Regions from separate parts of the Staphylococcus sp. GDH8C109P genome, predicted to be linked through region 1. Evidence: riboswitches for the same ligand, from Rfam matches in the RefSeq annotation. Region 1 holds a riboswitch; each other region holds the start of a gene.

Region 1 (7,521 bases):
AATGTCTGAAGTAAAAATTGCAGTAACCATAGCACCAGAAAATGAAATTTCTCAAACTTTTTTAAACGAATTAGTAAAATATCAAACATCTATCGATATAATAGAATTAAGAGTTGATCAATGGGCAACACCAAGGGTTGATGACGTAGCTAATGTCATTGATAATTTATATGAGCTAAACTTAAATAAGAAAATTTTAGTTACTTATCGCACACAATCACAAGGCGGTAAAGGTGATTTGTCGTTTGATGCGTACATTAAATTACTTGAAAGGATAATTGAAATAGACCACGTGGATATGATTGACGTTGAATTTGAAATTAACCGCCAATCTCAATATATAGTGAACTTGATTGATCAAGCCCATAAAAATGATGTTGAAGTGATATTGTCTTATCATGATTTTCAAAAAACGCCACCACTTGCTCAGTTAAAACATTTGTATTTTAAAATGCATCAAATGAATCCAGATTACTTAAAAGTTGCAGTCATGCCTTATAGTAAAGAAGATGTCTTAAATTTATTATCAGCATTATCAACAACAGTTGATACAGTGCCACAACAAGTGATTGGCATTGCTATGTCAAAATTAGGCATCATTTCAAGAACTGCTCAAGGTATTTTTGGTGGTGCAGTATCCTATGGTTGTTTGGATAATCCTAAAGCACCTGGACAGATACAAGTTGAAAATTTGCGTGCGCAATTAAAGCTATATCAGTAGTTTGAAAATCTAATCGTACTATCTTATAATTGAAAATAGTTATCAATAGTGAAAGGGCGATATTAGATGGAACTACAAGATGCAATAACTCAACGAAGAAGTATAAAGGTCTTTAGAAGAGATATGAACATAGATGACGATGCTTTATATGAAGCGATACAGCGTGCTACAGATGCACCCAATCACGGCTTGAGAGCACCTTGGAGAGTGGTTCATATCGCAAAAGATAGATTGGGAGATATGAGTAAGCAATTAACTGAAATTGCTTTTCCTAATCTGAGAAAGAAGCAGGAAGATCACTATAAAGTTGCTACCAATTTAGGTGGTATGCTTGCATTAATCGTTAAAGAAGATCCAAGACAAAAAGAAAGTTTAGAGAATAATATGGCATTTGGTGCATTTGCACAAAATCTTATGCTATTACTTTTTGAATCAGGTATAGGTACTTGTTGGAAGTCACCGGCTTATATTTTCAATCCTGAAATACGCAAAATATTTGGTGTGAAAGACGATGAACGTTTAGTTGGATTACTATATTTGACTGATTTGAAAGATTTAGAAAAAATGCCACATCGAGAACGTCAACAAAATCAAGTCATTGATAAGTTTTAAATAAAATGGGGTTGGGACATAAATGTCTCTGACTAAACAGAAAACGATAATTTCTATTGAAATATGTAGAAATTGTCGTTTTCTTTATTTTTATCAAATAATTTAGCTCGTTGAGCTACTATTTTTCTTACATTCAATGCCATTAGGACAAATCCTAATTCTTTTTTGACTTTGTCTATCCCTCGAACTGACATTCGAGTGAAACCCAAAATAGCTTTCATGAATCCAAAAACTGGTTCTACATCAATTTTTCTTGACTGTAGATTTTTTAGTTTCTGTTTCTGAAAGCTGCTGATTAATTTGAGATTTAAAATACTCCCAATTAAAATGCTTCATTATCTTCTTATTCGTTTTTGCATTGCTTTTCATACATCAATTTTTAAGTGGACATTTGAAACGATCATCACATTCGTACCATTTGAGTCATGTTATTAATTTTATAAAATAAGAACTTCATCAATATATTAGAGGGAATGAATTGTTTCAAATGAGGCTTTGCTTTTGTATTTTGATAAATATTCCAAACGATTTTGCATCGTGCTGACCCCCGGGGAAATGATATGAGTGAGAGACTACAGGCTCGAACCATACCCCAGGCAAGCATGCACGGTCAAAATCGTAAGTTTTTTATATAAAATGGACGTATCCATCATGTGTATTTATATTAAGTTATATCTTTTGGTTAATTAAAAATATGACTTAATATTAGTTGTATAAGTTAAATAATACGAAGTTTTTTTCTATTGTATTAAAACACATCACCTATAGAGATTTTGCAACGTGCTGACGCCCGGGGAAATGATATGAGTGAGAGACTACAGGCTCGAACCATATCCCCAGGCAAGCATGCACGATCAAAATCGTAATATATTAAATATAAAGAGGACCAATCCATATTAAGGATTGGCCCTCTTATTTTGAGAATGGGGATTTTTGTTCCACTCTCATTTTAATGCTTACTTCAAAATTTTGATTGTTTAAAAATTAAAATTAATAGAATTAAACCAATAATTACTCAAACGTTTCAGCTAGGAATGATTCAACTTGTTCAGGAGATTTAGCATTTGCCGAATGTAAATGGGCTAATTTTTCTCCGTTTTTAAAAACTAATAAACTTGGAATACCCATAACGTCATTTTCAGCTGCAGCGTCTTCCAATTCATCGCGGTTTACAGTGTACCAGTTATAATTGTTGTACTTTTCTACAATTGGGTCAATCCACATGTCCATTGCCTTGCAGTCTGGGCACCATCCTGCTTCAAACTTAACGATGACTGGCTCGTCACTTTGTACTGTATTTTTAAATTGATTATTAGTATTAATTGATTCCATAATTAGACTCCTTTATAAAAGATATTATTGTAAACATTATAACCGACAATTTGCAGTTATTAAAAAAATCAGCTTAATAATTAGAGCGTTTTTGTTATAAGTTTGTTATATTAGTGTTAACTAAGCATAGGAGGTCCTGAAAAATGATAAAATTTTACCAATATCCTAATTGTACAACTTGTAAAAAAGCTGCAAAATTTTTACAAGAATACGGGGTAAGTTTTGAACCTATCGATATTGTGCAACATACACCGACTAAAAATGAGTTTAAAGAAATCATTAATACTACAGGTATTGATATCAATAAACTTTTTAACACGCATGGCGCAAAATATCGTGAATTAGGCCTTAAAGATAAATTAAAAGACCTTTCCGACGAAGAAAAACTAGATTTATTATCCTCGGATGGCATGTTAGTGAAACGACCACTCGCTGTATTAGGTGATAAAGTAACAGTAGGTTTTAAAGAGGAACAATACAAGGAAACTTGGTTGTAAACACATTTTCTTTTACAATTCATTTTTAACAACTTTTGAGAATAATAACTATATACTTTGAAAATGTTTTGTGCGATGAATTGTGAAACATGAGAAGTATTGTAAAATCGATTAAATAGTTGATTGTAAGCCTTTCATATGGCATCATGAATATGTAAAAACATTTAGGAGGGGATTCTCGTGGCAGTACCAAGTGAATTAAAATACTCTAAAGAACATGAATGGGTAAAAATTGATGGAAATACAGTGACGATTGGTATCACTGAGTACGCGCAAAGTGAATTAGGTGATATCGTATTCGTTGAATTACCTGAAACTGATGACGATATTGACGAAGGTGAATCTTTTGGTAGTGTTGAATCAGTAAAAACAGTTTCAGAACTTTATGCACCTGTTTCAGGTAAAGTTGTAGAAACAAATGATGAACTAGAAGATAGTCCAGAATTCGTTAATGAATCACCATATGAAAAAGCATGGATGGTTAAAGTTGAGTTAAGTGATGAAAGTCAATTAGACGAGCTAATGTCAGCTGACCAATACTCTGAAATGATCGGTGAATAATATGAAATCAAACTCCACGATACGATATATCATGGAGTTTTTATTTTACCCTATGATGAAAGACTGAATTTCACTTCAATATTCAAGTTGTTTTTTGAAGTATAAATTACATTGAAAAATATCATTAGTAATACCATTGCTGATAAATTGAATATTCAATTATTAAGATTATAATAAGAATCTATAATAAATGTTTATGTTGCTAATGTCTGGTGTAGAACTAAATATAAAATTGAATTTACTATCACATTTAGAGGTGAATGTCATGGCGATATTAAACCAAGTTATCATTGTCGAAGGGAAAACAGACAAGAAACGGGTGAACCAGGTGATTGACCAACCTATTGAAATCATTTGTACTAATGGTACTATGGGGATTGATAAGTTAGATGAAATGATTGAATCATTATACGACAAGCAAGTTTATGTACTTGCAGATGCAGATGATGAAGGTGAAAAGATACGTAGATGGTTTAAAAAATATTTAAGTGAAAGTAAACACATTCACATAGACAAACAATATGGTGAAGTTGCGAGATGCCCTAAAGCCTATTTGTCAAAAGTATTAGCAAAGCATGGATTTTTAGTGAAAGATGAAGAAAAAGTAGCAAAAGCAAAATTAGATTATATTGCTGAAAGGGTCAGTTTATTAACATGAATGTACAGAATGAAACGTGTGTTAATGTTTTAGAACACGTAGATAAAGAAAAATATCTAATTTTTGGTTATACACCAACCTGTGGTACATGTAAAGTATCGGAACGAATGTTAGATATTGCGAATGAAATTTTAAAATTACCAATTACTAAAATAGATTTAAATTTCCATCCCGATTTTAGCCAACAACATGAGATACAATCAGTACCGATACTTATGCTTATGTCCAAAGGCGAAGAACAAAAAAGAATTTATGCATTTCAATCAGTGCCTTATTTGTTAGAAAATTTAAAATAATTATTGACGAATCTTTAGTACAATGGTAGGATTATGGATAATTAAATAATGAACTCTTATCACGAGAGGTGGAGGGATGTGCCCTATGAAGCCCGGCAACCGTCTGTAATAGAAATGGTGCCAATTCACATAAAGTAGATAAACTTTAGAAGATGAGAGAAGCGGGTATGCTTTCTCTATTCTTCGGTGAAAAGAGAGAGCATTTTTTAATTGAATGAGCAATACAAGGAGGAAACGGCAATGATTGAATTAAATCAAATCGTTAAGAGATATAAAACGAAAAAACACGATGTGTTAGCAGTAGATCATGTTGATTTAAGCATTCAATCAGGCTCCATTTTTGGTGTGGTTGGTTTTTCAGGCGCAGGTAAAAGTACTTTGATAAGACTTTTAAATCATCTTGAACAACCAACTTCAGGAGACGTCATCATTGATGGAGATACCATAGGGAACTTATCGAAATCAGAATTGAGAAAAAAACGTCAAAAAGTGAGCATGATTTTTCAACATTTTAATCTATTGTGGTCACGTAATGTTTTGAATAATATTACTTTTCCATTAGAAATTGCTGGTGTATCGCGCAGTGAAGCAAAAAAACGAGCGATGGAATTAGTGGAATTGGTAGGACTAAAAGGTAGAGAAAATGCCTATCCATCAGAATTATCAGGTGGACAAAAACAACGTGTGGGTATTGCACGTGCGTTAGCAAATGAGCCTAATGTCTTGCTTTGTGATGAAGCGACAAGTGCATTAGACCCTCAAACAACAGATGAAATTTTAGAATTATTATTAAAAATTAAAGAAGAAAGAAATTTAACGATCGTTATCATCACACATGAAATGCAAGTCATCAGACGCATTTGTGATGAAGTGGCAGTAATGGAAAATGGCCGTGTTATAGAACAAGGAAGTGTGTCAACTGTTTTTGAGAATCCTCAACATGAAGTAACGAAACGCTTTGTCAAAGAAGACTTAAATGATGAATTTGACGAATCCATTTCTGAATTGATTGATTTAGATGAAAGTGCTTATGTCGTACGTTTGAATTTTACAGGAAACAATACAACTGAACCATTAGTGTCATACATAACAAAGACCCATAATATTGATGTCAATATTCTTGAAGCAAATATTAAACATACTAAAGATGGTGCACTGGGCTTTTTAGTATTACATTTATTAGATGTAAATTCTGAAAAATTCGAAAAGTTCAAAAATGATTTAAGTGCACAACATGTTTCTGTGGAGGTGTTAAAGCATGGGTAGTTCATTCAGCGAGATTCTACAGGAAATGCTAACAATGCCTAATGTAAGTTGGGACGAGGTTTGGTTAGCTACATATGAAACAATTTATATGACAGTGATATCTACAATATTTGCTTTTATTTTTGGTTTGATACTTGGTGTGCTTTTATTTTTATCTGCTAAAAGTCAATCGCCAGTAGCTAGAGTGTTTTACAGCGTTGTATCATTTGTGGTGAATTTATTCAGAGCAATACCATTTATTATTTTAATTTTACTACTTATACCATTTACGAGTTTAGTACTTGGAACGATTAGTGGACCAACCGGTGCTTTGCCAGCACTAATCATCAGTGCAGCACCATTCTACGCAAGATTAGTGGAAATCGCTTTTAAAGAAATTGACAAGGGTGTTATTGAAGCTGCTTGGTCAATGGGAGCTACAACATGGACAGTAGTAAAAAAAGTGTTGTTACCTGAAGCAATGCCAGCGTTGATATCTGGAATAACTGTAACAGCAATTGCTTTAGTAGGTTCTACTGCAGTAGCTGGTGTGATTGGAGCTGGAGGTTTAGGTAACTTAGCATACTTAACTGGCTTCACACGAAACCAAAACGATGTCATATTCGTTTCTACAATTTTAATCTTAATTATTGTTTTTATCATCCAATTCATTGGAGACCAAGTTACAAATAAAATAGATAAACGTTAAGTTAAAGGGGACAATTATATGAAAAAATTATTTAGTTTAGCTTCAATAATAGCTTTAGCATTAATATTAGCTGCTTGTGGTAATGGCGGTGGTGGTAAAGATAAGACAATTACAGTTGGTGCTTCTCCAGCCCCACATGCTGAAATCTTAGAAAAAGCAAAACCAATTTTAAAAGATAAAGGTTATGACTTAAAAATTAAAACGATTAACGATTACACGACGCCAAATAAATTATTAGATAAAGGTGAGATAGATGCAAACTTCTTCCAACATACACCATATCTAAATACTGAAAAGAAAGATAAAAATTATAAAATCGAATCAGCAGGCAATGTACACTTAGAGCCCATGGCTGTTTATTCAAAAAAATATAAAAGCTTAAAAGAATTACCAAAAGGCGCTACTGTTTATGTTTCAAATAACCCTGCAGAAGAAGGTCGATTCTTAAAATTCTTCTCTGATGCAGGATTAATCAAAATTAAAAAAGGTGTTAAAACTGAAGATGCTAAATTTGATGATATCGTAGAAAATAAAAAAGATATCAAATTTAACAATAAACAATCAGCAGAATATCTACCTAAGATTTATCAAAAAGAAGATGCTGACGCAGTAATCATTAATTCAAACTTTGCAATTGATCAAAAATTAAGTCCTAAAGACGATTCAATTGTTTTAGAAAAAGCAAAAGACAATCCATACGCTAACTTGATTGGTGTCAAAGAAGGTCATAAAGACGATAAAAAAATCAAAGCATTAATGGATGCATTACAGTCTAAAGAAATTAAAGATTACATCAATAAAAAATATGATGGTGCAGTAGTACCAGCAAAATAATAGTGTTTTTAATAAAGAACCCTTTAACCACAATGGATATGGGGTTCTTTTTGTTT
Region 2 (7,521 bases), on a different contig from region 1:
GGCCCATTAATTTTTAATAGTATTTCAGACATTGCAGAAGAACGAAAAAGTTATTTATTGAAAGATGCTGCAATCTTACAATGTTTAGAGAGAGTGATCGAGCTTGGATTTTATGCATAAAAAAAGAATGCCTATAGAAGTACCTGACCATATTTTTGAAGAAGTCACTTATAAAGTAGATGGCATTAATGTTAGAGGTTTATTAATGCAACCCCATAAAAGTGTAAAGCGGATTGTTGTATATTTGCGAGGTGGTAAAGGGCAAGTCGGTAAAGTAAGAGCAGGGCGACTAATGCAATTTTCAGATGCGCAGACACTTGTATTTGGGCCGTATTATAGAGGTAATAATGGTAGTGAAGGTAAAGATGAATTTCATGGTAGGGATTTAAATGATGTTACGGTTGCGATTCGAATATTAAATACATTATATCCAGAAGCTTATATTCATATGATAGGCTTTTCTAGAGGTGGATTACAAGGGTTACTTACATTTCAGGATTTGCCTATAACTAGTTATATTATTTGGGGTGGTGTGTCCGATATTCGTCTCATGTACGAGGAAAGAATAGATTTAAGAGGTATGTTAAGAAGGATGGTTGGACATCCAAAGAAAAAAGAAAATGCATATAAGCAAAGAGATGCGATAACTAAAATACATGCCGATAGTCCGCCGATTCTTATAGTACACGGAGGAAAAGATAAACAAGTAGGGATTCATCAAGCTTATTATTTAGAAACACAATTAAAACATATTGGTACAACTTATCAAACATTTTATCAAATGGATGAAGGTCATGTACCAAGGCCATTTGCGATGAAAAAAGCGTTAACTACAGTTAAAAAATGGATGGCACAAGTAGAAAAAAATAAAACAATCACTAGTAAAGCACATGGACCACAACTGTAATATGGTCCATGTGCTTTATTTAGTATTTTATTTAAAATCCACCGTTTTGTGCTAAATCTGAAACTTCATCGCCAAACTTTTCGAAATTATGTTTAAATCTGTCTATTAAATCTTGTGCTTGTTCTCTATATGCCTCTGGCTTACTCCAAGCATTTATAGGATTTAGTAATGTTTGAGGTACATCATCAACTTCCACTGGTATATTTAATCCAAACATATCATCTTGAATATACTCTGTATCTCTTAACTGACCAGTAATTGCCTGATTAACCATTTGTCTCGTATAATTTAAGCTAATACGGCGTCCTGTACCATATTTACCTCCAGTCCAACCGGTGTTTACTAAGTATACATCTACATCGTGTTTATCTATTAAGTTACCTAGCAAGTCTGCATAAACTTTAGCGTGTAATGGTAAGAAAGGTGAACCGAAACATGTTGAGAAAGATGGTTCAGGTTCAGTTATACCTCTTTCTGTTCCTGCAAGCTTAGCTGTGAATCCGCTTAAAAAGTGATACATTGCTTGATCTTTGCTGAGTTTTGAGATAGGTGGTAAAACACCAAAAGCGTCAGCAGTTAAGAAAATAATCGTATTTGGATGTGCTGCTTTGGAAGGTGTAACGATATTATCTATATGATTAATTGGATAAGCGGCTCTCGTATTTTCAGTATAATAGTTATCATCAAAGTTGACATCGCCTTCTTCATCTACAACAACATTTTCTAAAATCGTACCGTATTTAATTGCTTCATAAATTTGAGGTTCTTTTTTGTAAGAAAGGTTGATTGCTTTTGCGTAACAGCCACCTTCGATATTAAAAATACCATTTTCATTCCATCCATGTTCGTCATCACCAATTAACTTTCGGGTTGAATCTGCTGAAAGCGTGGTTTTACCTGTTCCAGAAAGCCCAAAGAATAAAGCTACGTCACCTTTTTCACCAACGTTTGCGGAGCAGTGCATACTCATAATATTATCTTTAGGTAGTAAGTAGTTCATTACGGAGAAGATACCTTTTTTCATTTCACCAGCGTATTCTGTTCCACCGATTAAAATGACCTTGTGTTTAAAGGAAGTAATAATAAATGTTTCTGAATTTGTACCATCTTTACTTGGATCAGCTTTAAAATAGGGTGCCGATACAATAGTAAAATCAGATTTGATTTCTTCTGCTTCTTCTTTTGTTTCAGGACGAATAAACATATTTTGTGCGAATAGATTATGCCAAGCCAATTCATTAACCACTGTTAGTTTAAGTTGTGAATCCTGATCACTACCTGCATATCCTTTAAATACATATAATTCATCTTTTTCATTTAGATAATTTAATACTTTATCATATAACTTTAAAAATGTGTCCTCTTCAATAGGTTGATTGATATTTCCCCAATCAATGTCATCTCTGTATGATGGTTCATTAACAATAAACTTATCCTTCGGTGAACGGCCAGTGTATTTACCTGTTTTAGCGTTAATTGCACCTAGTTCGGTTAATTCTCCTTCATTGTTATTAAGAATTTTCTTATACAACTGTGTTGTGGATTGTTGAAATAATGAAGACTTCTTGTCCAAAATATTTTGAACTTTTTTTGTGTAAGTGTATGTATCTACCGCCATACTAAATCCCTCCAACGCTATTAAATTAATGTAAGCCTTTACAATTACAGAGTATAACACATATGATTGATTAGTCCACACCATATTTAAAGGAAATTAAATAAATATCAAATTGACATTACTACTTAGTTTCGGTACTATAGTGATTAACGGATTCTCTTATCCTGAGTGGCGGAGGGACATGGACCCAATGAAGCCCAGCAACCTCTTCTTACAATGAAGAAAGGTGCCAAACCGTTTGCGGACAAATAGCGTCTGAACGATAAGAGCGAATGGACGTATAAGGGCCTTCTCTCTATTCATATAGTGAAGAAGGCCTTTTTTTAATGAGCTCAATCAAAGAGAATTTTCGTAATCAAAGACAAAGGAGCAAGTTAATTTATGACTTATAATAGAAGATTATTTACTTCAGAATCGGTTACAGAAGGGCACCCAGATAAAATCGCTGACCAAGTGTCTGATGCAATTTTAGATGAAATTTTGAAAGACGATCCTAATGCGCGAGTTGCTTGCGAAACAACGGTAACTACAGGTATGGCATTAATTTCCGGAGAGATATCTACAGCTACTTATGTAGATATACCTAAAGTTGTGAGAGAAACAATTAAAAATATCGGATACACACGTGCGAAATATGGTTATGATAGCCAAACGATGGCTATATTAACCGCAATTGATGAGCAATCTCCTGATATTGCACAAGGTGTCGATAATGCTTTAGAATATCGTGACAATTTATCAGAAGAAGAAATTGAAGCAACTGGTGCAGGAGACCAAGGTTTAATGTTTGGTTATGCGACGAACGAAACGGATACTTATATGCCGTTACCAATATTTTTATCGCATCAATTAGCTAAACGATTATCAGATGTGCGAAAAGATAATATTTTAAAATATTTACGCCCAGATGGAAAAGTTCAAGTAACAGTGGAATATGATGAACAAGATAAACCGCATCGTATAGATACAATTGTCGTTTCAGCTCAGCATGCAGAAGACACTACTTTAGAACAAATTCAAGCTGATATCAAAGAACATGTTATATATCCAACAGTACCTGAAGGATTAATCGATGATAATACAAGATTTTATATTAATCCGACTGGACGATTTGTAATCGGCGGGCCTCAAGGTGATGTTGGTTTAACAGGTCGCAAGATTATCGTAGATACATACGGTGGTTATGCACGTCATGGAGGAGGTTGTTTTAGCGGTAAAGATCCTACAAAAGTAGATCGCTCAGCTACTTATGCTGCGCGTTACGTAGCCAAAAATATTGTTGCTGCTGATTTAGCCGATAAGTGTGAAGTTCAACTCGCTTATGCAATTGGTGTAGCGGAACCAGTTTCGATTGCGATAGACACTTTTGGAACAGGAAAAGTAAGTGAAACAGAACTAGTAGAGGCTGTTAGAAAGCACTTTGATTTAAGACCAGCAGGCATTATTAAAATGTTAGATTTAAAACATCCAATTTATAAACAAACGGCTGCGTATGGCCACTTTGGACGAACAGATATACTGTTACCATGGGAAAAATTAGATAAAGTTAATTTATTAAAAGATAGCGTAGAAATATAAGCGCGAAGTATTTATTTTTCAACTTTACTATCGAATGATGAGCTCATATCTATTATAATTAAGTTACTGAACACATAAAGGAGCGTTGTTGTTATGAATTCATTTGGCCCGATAGAAATTGGTTTAATCGTGGCAATAGTCGTAGCAGTTATTTGTTTAATCCTATTTTTAGTTGCTTTGAAAAGTAAGAAAAAAGCACAGCAAACCATCGAGGAACAATATAAATCAAGAGAACAAAAACTTAGCGATGAACATGATGAAGAGTTAGAAAAAGAAAGAATTGAAAATAAAAAGCAAGTTACTAAACAAAAAGAGGACTACGAAGCTACAGTAAATGCGAAAGATCAAGAAATAGATGCATTGAAACTTTTCTCTAAAAATAAAAGTGAGTACGTAACGGATATGAGATTAATTGGTATTCGTGAGCGTCTAGTTAATGAGAAGCGCATTCGACCAGAAGATATGCATATCATGGCAAATATTTTCTTACCAAAAAATAATTTCAGTGATATACGTCGTATAAGTCATTTAGTACTTACGCGAACAGGACTATATCTCATTGATTCGCAGTTGTTAAAAGGTCATGTGTTTAATGGCATTAATGCTAACCAATTCAAAGAACAACCGATGATGGAACAAGTGTTTGATACATTAAATCTTGATAAACAAACGGCACAAACATTAGTAATGGATCAAAATGATGATAAAGATTCTTTATCATTTGTGAATTATACAAATTATTTAAATGAAATAGAAAAACTAGCTGGTGAATTACAAACAGAATTAAACTTGAAGTTCACACCGACGTCAATCCTATATTTCAATCCTAAAGATGAAGGTGCTGTGACTATTTCAAATTATGCACAAAGTACCAATTCTAAAGTGTTAGTTGGACCAGAACAACTTGATGAATACTTTAATAAGTTTGTTTTTCATGGTCGTATTCAGTACAATGTTGAAGATTTACAACGTGTGATGGATGAAATTGAAACATTTAACTAATAAAATATCAGGGATATAAATATTAATATAAAAGGCTCATAAATAAATTTTTAAAAAAATTATTTATGAGCTTTTTTATACCCAAATTTTATACGTATTAGGCTGTATTTCTTTAGTGCAAGCTTCAATATATTGTTTTTAAGATTATTTGCATATCAGTCCAAAACACTATTTATTAATGTTATCCTAATTATATACAACACCATAGAAACATGAATCTTGGAATAAATGTGCTTAAGCTAAATTTTTAAGGGTGCTTTTGCTTAGAGAAAATGATTAAGAATATTTTAAGCTTTTACGTCTATTTTTTAAAATTATAGTTGAAAATGAATGACATAAATAACTATTTTAAACAAATTATTAAAATTTAGGCATTTTAATTTAATAGTTTGCTAATTTTGATTATTATTATAGTTAGTTTAATAGAAAAGGGGAGCTCAAATTTGGAATTTGTAACTTTTTATAATGGTAATGAAATGCCTATCGTAGGTTTAGGTACTTTCCGAGTTGAAAATAATGATGAATGTAAGAAGGCAGTTAAACATGCAATTGAAAATGGCTATAGACATATAGATACTGCAATGATATACGAAAATGAAGAAATGGTTGGACAAGGTATAGCAGAAGGATTAGCTTCTACAGGTTTAGATAGAAGTGATCTATTTATTACATCTAAATTATGGCTCGATGATTACGGTCGTAATAATGTAGCTGAAGCTTATGAGACTAGTTTAAATAAACTAGGATTAGATTATTTAGATTTATATTTAATGCATTGGCCAGGTCTAGATGAAGCATTAATGATAGATACATGGCAAGGTATGGAAGATTTGTATAAAAATGATAAGGTTAAAAATATTGGGGTTAGTAATTTTAATGCAGAACATTTAGAAGCATTACTAGCTCAAGTTTCGATTAAACCTGTGATTAATCAAGTTGAATTTCATCCTTATCTCACTCAGTCAGAGTTGAGAAGATATTTAGAAGTTCAGAATATACATGCAGAATCTTGGTCACCATTAATGAATGCACAGATTTTAGAAGATGATACAGTTAAATCAATAGCATCAGAAATTAATAAAACACCTGCACAAGTCATAATTAGATGGAATATTGAACATAATGTAGTGGTGATACCTAAATCTGTCACACCAACTAGAATTGAAGAAAATTTAAATGTATTTGACTTTGAGTTATCTAAAGCACACATAGAGCGATTAGACAGTTTAAACGAAGATAAAAGAATAGGCCCAAATCCTTCAGAATATAGTGGTCATTAAAAAAGAAATGAAACATTGAAAAGACCGTAAATATAGTTGTTTATAACTATATTTACGGTCTTTTGTTATTTAAGTTAACCTATTAAATATCCTAATAAACATGCGATGAAGGACACTACATATTGTAAAATTGAATAAACAATAAAGTGAAATACGTGCTTGTTTACTGTTAACATTTGAACTAACTCAGTTGACAAAGTTGAAAAAGTTGTTAGTCCACCTAGAACGCCAACAATTAAAAATGCATTAATCCAAGAAATATTTAAAGCAAGTCCCATGAGCAAACCAATCAAAAAACTACCTAAAATATTTACGACAGGTGTTGCAATAGGTAATGTACTATCAATTTTATTGTTAAAGAAGTTAGTAACAACAGCACGAATAACTGCGCCTATTCCGCCACCTAGCATAACTAAAAATATTTGACTCATGATATACGTGCCCCCATTTTAACTCCGATATAACAAACCCATATACCTATGATGTAACTGAGTAAAGCATAGGTTATGAACAGTACATATGCTTGTTGTTGTAAAATGCCAACAAGCTCGAATTGAAACGTTGAAAAAGTGGTAAGTGCACCAAGAAATCCAGAAGTCATACCTTTTTTAAGTAGTGGATTGTTTCTAAAATACTGTATCGCTAAGGAACCTAACAAGCCCATTAAAAATGCACCTATAATATTTGCAATAAACGTGCCAGATGGAAATCCATCAGTAGTATTTAAAAAAGATAATAGATAGCGAATGAATGTACCAATGGCACCGCCAATAAAAATATATAAATATTGCACGATGATTTCTTCCTTTCAAAAAAATAAACTACAAAAGTAGTATAACTTTTGTAGTAATAATTAGAAAATAATACCAAATGTTGAAAGAGAAGCTATAATATGAATTGCGATTACAATTAATATGATATAAGGTAAAATTTTACTAACTGGTCGAATCCAGTCTGAATCTTCATGTAAATGTTTAATGGATTTATCAGAAAAGATAATAGCAATTATTAAAATAATAGCATTGATAATACTACAAACAAAAATAAGTTTAATCATTGAATTAAAGTGCATATTTAATAGAGGGTTTCTAGTATTAAAATAAAAGCTAATAATAATTAAAATGCATGATAAGTAA
Region 3 (7,521 bases), on a different contig from region 1:
CTCAAATTGCACAAGCAATCAATGAGGTGTTAGAACCTAGAGGTGTCATGGTAGTGATTGAAGCTAAACATATGTGTATGTGTAGCCGAGGTATCAAGAAAGAACAATCTTCTACAATCACTTCAGCTGTACATGGGTTATTTCATAAAAATTATAATACAAGAAATGAATTTTTAACTTTAATCAATAAATAATTAGAATAAGGTGTGTAATTATGTGTAGAAGAGTAGCCTTAATTACTGGTAGTGCAAAAGGTTTGGGTAAGAAAACAGCGCTTGATTTAGCTGCTAATGAAATTGATATAGTTATTAATTATCGAAAAAGTAAGGAAGAAGCACAAAAATTAGTTGATGAAATCAAGCATAAATTTGGTGTGAATGTTATAGCAATCCAAGCAGACGTATCAAAAATAAATGATGTAAAAAATATGATTCAAACAATTATGTCTACTATGGGGCGCTTAGATATTTTAATTCATAATGCAGGACCATTTATTAAGGGGAAGAAAACCATTGTCGATACTACTTATGAAGAATGGAATGCTATGGTTGACGGTAATTTAAAAAGTTTTTTCATTTTAGTTAAAGAAGTTATTCCTATTATGAGGAAGAATAAATGGGGGAGAGTTATAACATTTGGTTTTGATCAAAGCCAAAATATACCAGGTTGGATATATCGAGGCGCATATGCCGCTGCAAAAACAGGTGTCATATCATTAACACAAACTTTATCAAAAGAAGAAGCGCGTTTTGGAATAACATTTAATACAGTTTGTCCAGGTGATATTTTAGGTGATGATAAGGAAAAAAATATAGCTGAGTATAAAAGAAATGAATTATCTCATTTTGAGATTCAAAGAAAAGAATATGGTGAAGATATTTCTCGTGTCATTAATTTTCTTTGTGAAGAAAAATCAAGTTATATAACTGGTGCAACAATCTCTGTGACAGGTAATCATGATGTTATCAACAAATATAATTTATAAAGAAGTACTTTAATATGGATGATAATGTTGTAATTGTAGGTGGGTCTATAGTAAGTATATTTGCAGTAAAGAAATTAAGTAAAAAGGGTATCAAGGTGGCATTAAAATTGTTCAAAGTGAGGAACGATTGACATATGCCCCCCCTTTTGATGAAAGCGTGTATGCAAGATAATGAAAATACTTCTATACTTTTATTAGAAAAAGAGAATTTTTTGCTGATAATCATATAGAAATTGTCTTAAATACCAATATTTTCAATCACATATTATGATCAATTAGATAAACCACAGGCTGTATTTTTCACTAATGGTTATAAGAATAAAAAAGAAGTACAAGATTATCTTATAAAAAATAAAGAATAAAATTAGGAGTAATCATAATGACTAATAAATCCACAAACTATGGCAGTTTAGCTAAGCAATTAGTAGCTTTAATAGAAGATGAAGTAGAACCTATTACCATTTTTTCAAATATCTCATCTTTACTTTATTCAAATTTACCAAATGTAAATTGGCTAGGCTTTTATTTTATAAAAAATGAAGAATTATTATTAGGTCCTTTTCAAGGACAACCAGCTTGTTCACATTTAAAATTGGAATCTGGTGTATGCGGAGATGCTGTAACACAGCGTAATTTAATAAATGTAGAAGACGTTTACGAATATCCAAATCATATATTTTGTGATTCAAACAGTAAATCAGAAATTGTATTACCTATATTTGTAGATAATACGATAATTGGCGTGTTAGATATAGATGCACCAACGATTCATCGTTTTAATTAAAATGATGAATCAAATTTACAAAATATAGTAGAGCTTATAGAGCAAAAATTAACAGAAACAGATTTAAGTATCATGACAGACGTATCTATCAATTACATTAAAAAATAAGGAGTGTATAAGATGAGTTTACGAATGAATTATGAAGAAATTGCCTCAGATAATATTGAATTAATGTATGAAATGGAAAAATTATTGAAAAAAATACAATCGACAACAAATTGCAAGAATTAATAAAAATAAGAGTTTCTCAATTGAATGGTTGTGCATTTTGTTTAAACATGCACACTACAGATGCTAGAAAACGAGGTATAGACGAAAAGAAAATTTATTTATTAAATGCTTGGGAAGATACTAATATATACAGCGACGCTGAAAAATTGGCACTAGAATTAGCTGAACATGTTACGTTAATTTCTAATCATAAAGTTCCGGATGCGCTCTATAATCGCGTTCGTGAAAATTATAACGAAGAGGAATATGCCCATTTAATATTTACAATTGCACAAATTAATACATGGAATAGAATATCTATATCTATGGGAAATGAATACAATATTTAAATCAAAGGAGTACAAAATATGTCTATAAATAATCAAGTTGCGATTGTTACAGGATCCGGTAGAGGTCTAGGTGCTGCTATTGCTATAAATTTAGCAGAAAAAGGTGTCAATATTGTATTGAATTACTTAAATGATGAAAAAAGTGTTGAAGGTGTCCAAGAAAAAATTAAAGATTTAGGTTCCAACGCCATTATTGTGCAAGCTGACGTCACAACCATTGATGGCTCGCAGAGAGTAGTTAATGAAGCATTAAAATCATTCGGTACTGTTGATATTTTGGTAAACAATGCTGGTCCATTATTTAGACCAATGTCAATTGAAGACATGACTTGGGAAGACATGTCTAAAAATTTAAATGAAGATATGGGCGCAGCCTTTAATATGACAAAAGCTGTTTTAGGCACTATGAAACAAAATCATTATGGTCGCATTATTTATATAGGATCATTATCTAGTGAAAAACCGTCAAATAATGTAGCTCATCATGGTAGTTCTAGAGCCGCAATAAGTACTTTTTCAAAATATGTAGCACTTGAAATGAGTGAATATGGTATCACTTCGAATGTTGTTGGTCCAGGTATGATAGAAACAGACCGAACTAAATCACAAACCAAGATTATTAAAAGTATCGCCGAAATAACACCCGCTAAAAGAATAGCTAAACCAGAAGATGTTGTTCGTGCAGTTAACTTTTTTGTGAATGACGATGATAGTTTTTACACAGGACATTACTTCCCCGTGAGTGGTGGATTACACTTAAAATAAAAAAATGTTTTTAAATTTAACTTTCAAATACTCACAGTATTATTATAGCTTTAACTGTAATGAATTTTTCAATTGTAAAATATATTTTTAACTATAAAAATAAGCATTAAAGAAGGTTTAAAATGAACTTTTACGACAAAAATGGTGATGCTACAGCCTATACCGAAGATAATATCCATATTTATCTTTTTAATGGTAGAGCAGTCGTTTATTTTCAATGTAATAAAGTATATGGTTTTAATGGGAGTCATTTAGGTTGGTTTGAAAATGGATGGATAAGAGATTTAAAGGGTAAATGTGTAATGTTTAGCTCGAAAGCATCTGGTGGCCCAATAAAACCTATTAAAAACAAGGCTCCTAGAAAAAATATAAAATAAGATATGCCAATTAAAAAGAATAGAAAACAAGTTAAAATTAAAAATATCTATCACTTAGCTTGGTCACACTTAAGTGGCATAGATTTTTTATTACAAGGTGTTTGAAAAATGACTGTTTTAAGTCATCCTTTTAAAACAACTGCTTGCATATGTTATTCATTTTTAGCACAAAATAACTAGGTCATAGTACTGTTATTTTGTGCTATTTTTTATTTTTAAAGTATTTTTTAGAGCTTTTTTATCATAATTTTATTGAAGGGCAATATCATATATCCAACAATCTAAATTAGTTTCTTCTTTAGAAATACCATTAGGCCCAATGCTATCTGTTAATATACAAATACTAGAACCGCAAATACGCTCTAATTTTATAGTCATAACATTCTTTTCCAAACACTTGATTTTACAAAAATGATATAAATAGTAAGCTAAAGATAGGCTTCATTAATATCTTAAAATGATAATAAATATGTTAGTAATTTATTTGAATAAGGTGATTTAATATAATTATTTTGTCTTAAACTATCTTAAATTACTATTAAGGAGAGATTTTATGTTAACGAATGAAGAAATCAAAATAATTAAAGAAACAGTGCCACTTCTAAAAGACGAGGGACAAAATATTACTTCTATTTTTTATAAAAGGTTATTTGAAGAGCATCCAGAATTGAAAAATGTATTTAACCAAACGAACCAGAAAAAAGGTTTATAATCTTCAGCACTAGCTATGGCTGTCTTAGCTGCAGCTGATAATATTGATGATTTATCTCCAATTGTTCCGGTTATCATGCCAGTGGTCTACAAACATTGTGCGTTACAAGTTCAACCTGAGCATTATCCGATTGTAGGTGAAAATTTAATTTGGGCGATTCAAGAAGTAACTGGATTGACTGATGATAGTGAAATTATTCAAACATGGATTAAAGCTTATCAAGCAATCGCAGACGCATTTATTGGCTTAGAAAAAGAAGTTTATAGCCAAATGGCTTGGGAAGGATTTAAACCGTTTGAAGTCACTGATATTCAAAAAGAAACAGAAATCATTAAATCATTTACGATTCAATCAGAGGATATTGATTTAAGTCAATTCACACCAGGTCAGTATATTACTGTAAATATTTCAAATAAGAAATTACCTTATCAGGCTAAAAGACATTATTCCATTGTAGATGGAAATCGTGATTATTTAACATTTGGTGTAAGAAAAGATTTTACAGAAGAACATGAAGGTGAAGTTTCAACGATTTTACATGACGAAGTTAAAATTGGAGATACATTAGAGTTATCTGCACCAGTAGGTGGTTTTGGTTTAGTAAATAAAGATAAAAAACAATTATTCTTAGGTTCTGGCGTAGGTGTAACACCACTTGTTTCAATGTATAGAGAAGCTGTTGAAGCTAATTTATCTGCTACATTTATTCAGGTAACTTCAGATAGTGATAATATTGCTTTTGAAGATACAATTAAATCAATTAACGCAAAATCAGAGAAAAGTATATTTCATGCTCATTTACGTGATGAGGATGGTTATATAGAAAAAAAGATTTAGAGGCATATCTTGATGATGAAACAGAAATTTATATTTGTGGTGGAAGTTCATTCTTAAATTCAATGATGTTAAATTTACAAGCACTTGAAATTCCAGAAGAACGTATTCATTTTGAAACATTTGTTCCAAGATTAAGTTTTTCTGTATAAAAATATAATATTTTTTGAAAATCATATTTGATGATGATTAGAAAAGATTATAAAAAATGTATGCAAAAAACGTCAATTTCTAATGGAATTGACGTTTTTTTACTATGTTTAGTAATTTTAAAATTCTACTTATTTTAAGTAGCTGAGTTACTAAATGTTCACTACTTTTAGTGTAAATGTATTCGTTTCACATGGAACAATTTTATTAATATTAGATTAATCATTAATAAATTAGAATTTTCTAAAATTTCATTGACTAAACATGAGTGGAATGCTAGGATTAATACAACTCAAATACATATGATTGACTCTTATTTAGAGAGGCGAAGGGACGTGCCCGATGAAGCCCAGCAACCATCGTTTAACGAAATGGTGCTAATTCACAGAAAGTAACAATGATTACTTTCGAAGATAAGAGAAGGTGCATACTTTCTCTTTATTTTATTAAGAGAAAGTATTTTTTTACATAATGAGTGAATTTTATTTTTAGATAAAGTTAAGGAGAGATGTTATGAAAAAGGTCATTAGTTTAACTGTTTTAGTATGTTTTGCTGTAATACTTGTAGCTTGTGGTTCGTCCAAAGATAAAGAGAATAAAAAGATTACAATTGCTACATCACCAGCACCTCATGGTGAAGTTCTAAAACATGCGAAAGAGGAAATGAAGAAAAAAGGTTATGATTTAGAAATTAAAGTTGTTAATGATTATAAAGTACCCAATAAACTCTTAGATAAAGGTGACGTGGACGCAAACTTCTTTCAACATGTGCCTTATTTAAAGGCTGAAAGAGAAGACCATAATTATAATATTGAAGAAGTAGGGAAAGTATTTACGACACCAATGGGTGTATACAGTAAAAAATATAAAGATATCAAAGACATCCCGAATGGTTCTACAATTTATGTTTCTAATAATCCAGCTGAAGAAGGACGTTTCTTATCATTTTTCGTAGATAAAGGGTTAATAAAAATTAAAAAAGGTGTCAAAATTGAAGATGCCAAATTTGAAGATATTGTAGAAAACAAAAAGAATCTCAAGTTTAACAATAAACAAGGGGCAGAATTTTTACCTAAAACCTATAAAAGTAAAGAAGGCGCAGCTGTAATCATGAATTCTAATTACGCGATTGATAATGGTTTAACGCCACACAAAGACGCTATTGCAATAGAAGGTAAATCATCACCATTTGCCAATATTGTTGCAGTTCAAAAAGGTCATAAAGATGATAAAAAATATCAAACATTACTAAAAGTTTTACAATCTGAAGATATGAAAAAGTTTATTAAAAAAGAATATAATGAAGATGTTATACCTTATGAAAAATAAAAACATTGATTTATGAATATAAGTTTTAACAAACAGAGGAGGTATGGTTAGACATGTCTAAGTTAGGAATTGTTGGACTTGGTAGAGTAGGCAGTCAAGTATTGACAGACGTTCAGTATTTGAATTTATTTTCAGAAATTGTATTGATTGATAGCAAAGAAGAAATTGCAAGTGGTGAAGCGCTTGATCATAATCATTCACAAGGACTGTTTAATATCAGTCATGTGAGAATTAAAGCAGGCGCGTACCAAGATTTAGCTGACGCAGATTTTATAGTTATTGCCGCAAGTATACAAACAGATAAAAACGATGGCGACCGAACATTATTGGCACAAGATAACCATGACATTATAAAAAATGTGATGAAGCAAATTGCTGAAGTTACGCAAGAAGCAATTATTATTTTAATTTCTAATCCAGTAGATTCGATGGTATATTTTGCCAATCAAGTCAATTATCCATCGCATAAAATAATTGGGACGGGTACAGCATTAGAAAGTTCAAGATTCAAAACTATTGTCGCTCAGCATTACCAAATTGATCCTAAAAATGTTGAAGCCTTTGTTATTGGTGAACATGGTCAGTATGCAGTGCCTGTATGGAGCAAAGTACGTATTCACGGTATGGAATTATCAGAGTATGAAGCTTTAAGTCAAGCGCCAGCGATTGATAAGGCACATATAACGTCTATTATAAATGAAGTTTCAATGGATGTTTTTTATCAAAAAGGGTGGACCAATGCAGCTATTTCCAAGGTGACGACTGCTTTGATACAAGCGATTGCTTTAAACCAGCGTACAATTATGCCATTAACATCAATCAGTCAGGAATATGGGCTAGATGATGGGGCGTATAGTTTACCAACATTAGTTGACCAATATGGCATTGTCCAAAGGTATCCTATAGCATTGGATGAGCAGGAAGAACAACAGCTAATTGAAGCATATCAATATATCAGACAAACAATTAATATAGCACAAAAATAATTTCCTTTAGTATAGAGATAGAAACATAAGTATCTCGTA

Evidence for each region. Region 1 has a riboswitch for S-adenosylmethionine ahead of KA867_RS01465 (methionine ABC transporter ATP-binding protein). Riboswitches for the same ligand answer to the same signal wherever they lie in the genome.
Region 2: linked by a shared signal. The riboswitch ahead of metK (methionine adenosyltransferase) and the one ahead of KA867_RS01465 (methionine ABC transporter ATP-binding protein) in region 1 are both predicted to bind S-adenosylmethionine.
Region 3: linked by a shared signal. The riboswitch ahead of KA867_RS03980 (MetQ/NlpA family ABC transporter substrate-binding protein) and the one ahead of KA867_RS01465 (methionine ABC transporter ATP-binding protein) in region 1 are both predicted to bind S-adenosylmethionine.

Annotation. Positions count from the first base shown of each region.
Region 1 covers NZ_JAESMX010000001.1:271,201-278,721, forward strand. Annotated here, with positions in the region: gene aroD (type I 3-dehydroquinate dehydratase) at 2-721, shown strand; gene KA867_RS01430 (nitroreductase family protein) at 788-1,333, shown strand; partial or broken gene KA867_RS01435 (transposase) at 1,277-1,753, opposite strand; gene KA867_RS01440 (thioredoxin family protein) at 2,345-2,665, opposite strand; gene KA867_RS01445 (arsenate reductase family protein) at 2,809-3,162, shown strand; gene gcvH (glycine cleavage system protein GcvH) at 3,343-3,723, shown strand; gene KA867_RS01455 (toprim domain-containing protein) at 3,989-4,381, shown strand; gene KA867_RS01460 (thioredoxin family protein) at 4,378-4,677, shown strand; SAM riboswitch class I at 4,731-4,836, shown strand; gene KA867_RS01465 (methionine ABC transporter ATP-binding protein) at 4,918-5,943, shown strand; gene KA867_RS01470 (methionine ABC transporter permease) at 5,936-6,631, shown strand; gene KA867_RS01475 (MetQ/NlpA family ABC transporter substrate-binding protein) at 6,650-7,465, shown strand.
Region 2 covers NZ_JAESMX010000015.1:141,731-149,251, reverse strand. Annotated here, with positions in the region: gene ytkD (RNA deprotection pyrophosphohydrolase) at 1-120, shown strand, start outside; gene KA867_RS09220 (alpha/beta hydrolase family protein) at 104-907, shown strand; gene pckA (phosphoenolpyruvate carboxykinase (ATP)) at 939-2,525, opposite strand; SAM riboswitch class I at 2,682-2,794, shown strand; gene metK (methionine adenosyltransferase) at 2,907-4,103, shown strand; gene KA867_RS09205 (nuclease-related domain-containing protein) at 4,197-5,105, shown strand; gene KA867_RS09200 (aldo/keto reductase) at 5,549-6,385, shown strand; gene KA867_RS09195 (fluoride efflux transporter FluC) at 6,460-6,816, opposite strand; gene crcB (fluoride efflux transporter CrcB) at 6,813-7,178, opposite strand; gene KA867_RS09185 (hypothetical protein) at 7,239-7,521, opposite strand, start outside.
Region 3 covers NZ_JAESMX010000009.1:444,410-451,930, reverse strand. Annotated here, with positions in the region: gene folE (GTP cyclohydrolase I FolE) at 1-194, shown strand, start outside; gene KA867_RS04010 (SDR family oxidoreductase) at 215-985, shown strand; gene KA867_RS04005 (GAF domain-containing protein) at 1,365-1,769, shown strand; partial or broken gene KA867_RS04000 (carboxymuconolactone decarboxylase family protein) at 1,890-2,329, shown strand; gene KA867_RS03995 (SDR family NAD(P)-dependent oxidoreductase) at 2,348-3,094, shown strand; gene KA867_RS03990 (4-fold beta flower protein) at 3,217-3,471, shown strand; partial or broken gene KA867_RS03985 (globin domain-containing protein) at 4,025-5,169, shown strand; SAM riboswitch class I at 5,478-5,587, shown strand; gene KA867_RS03980 (MetQ/NlpA family ABC transporter substrate-binding protein) at 5,681-6,496, shown strand; gene KA867_RS03975 (lactate/malate family dehydrogenase) at 6,550-7,482, shown strand.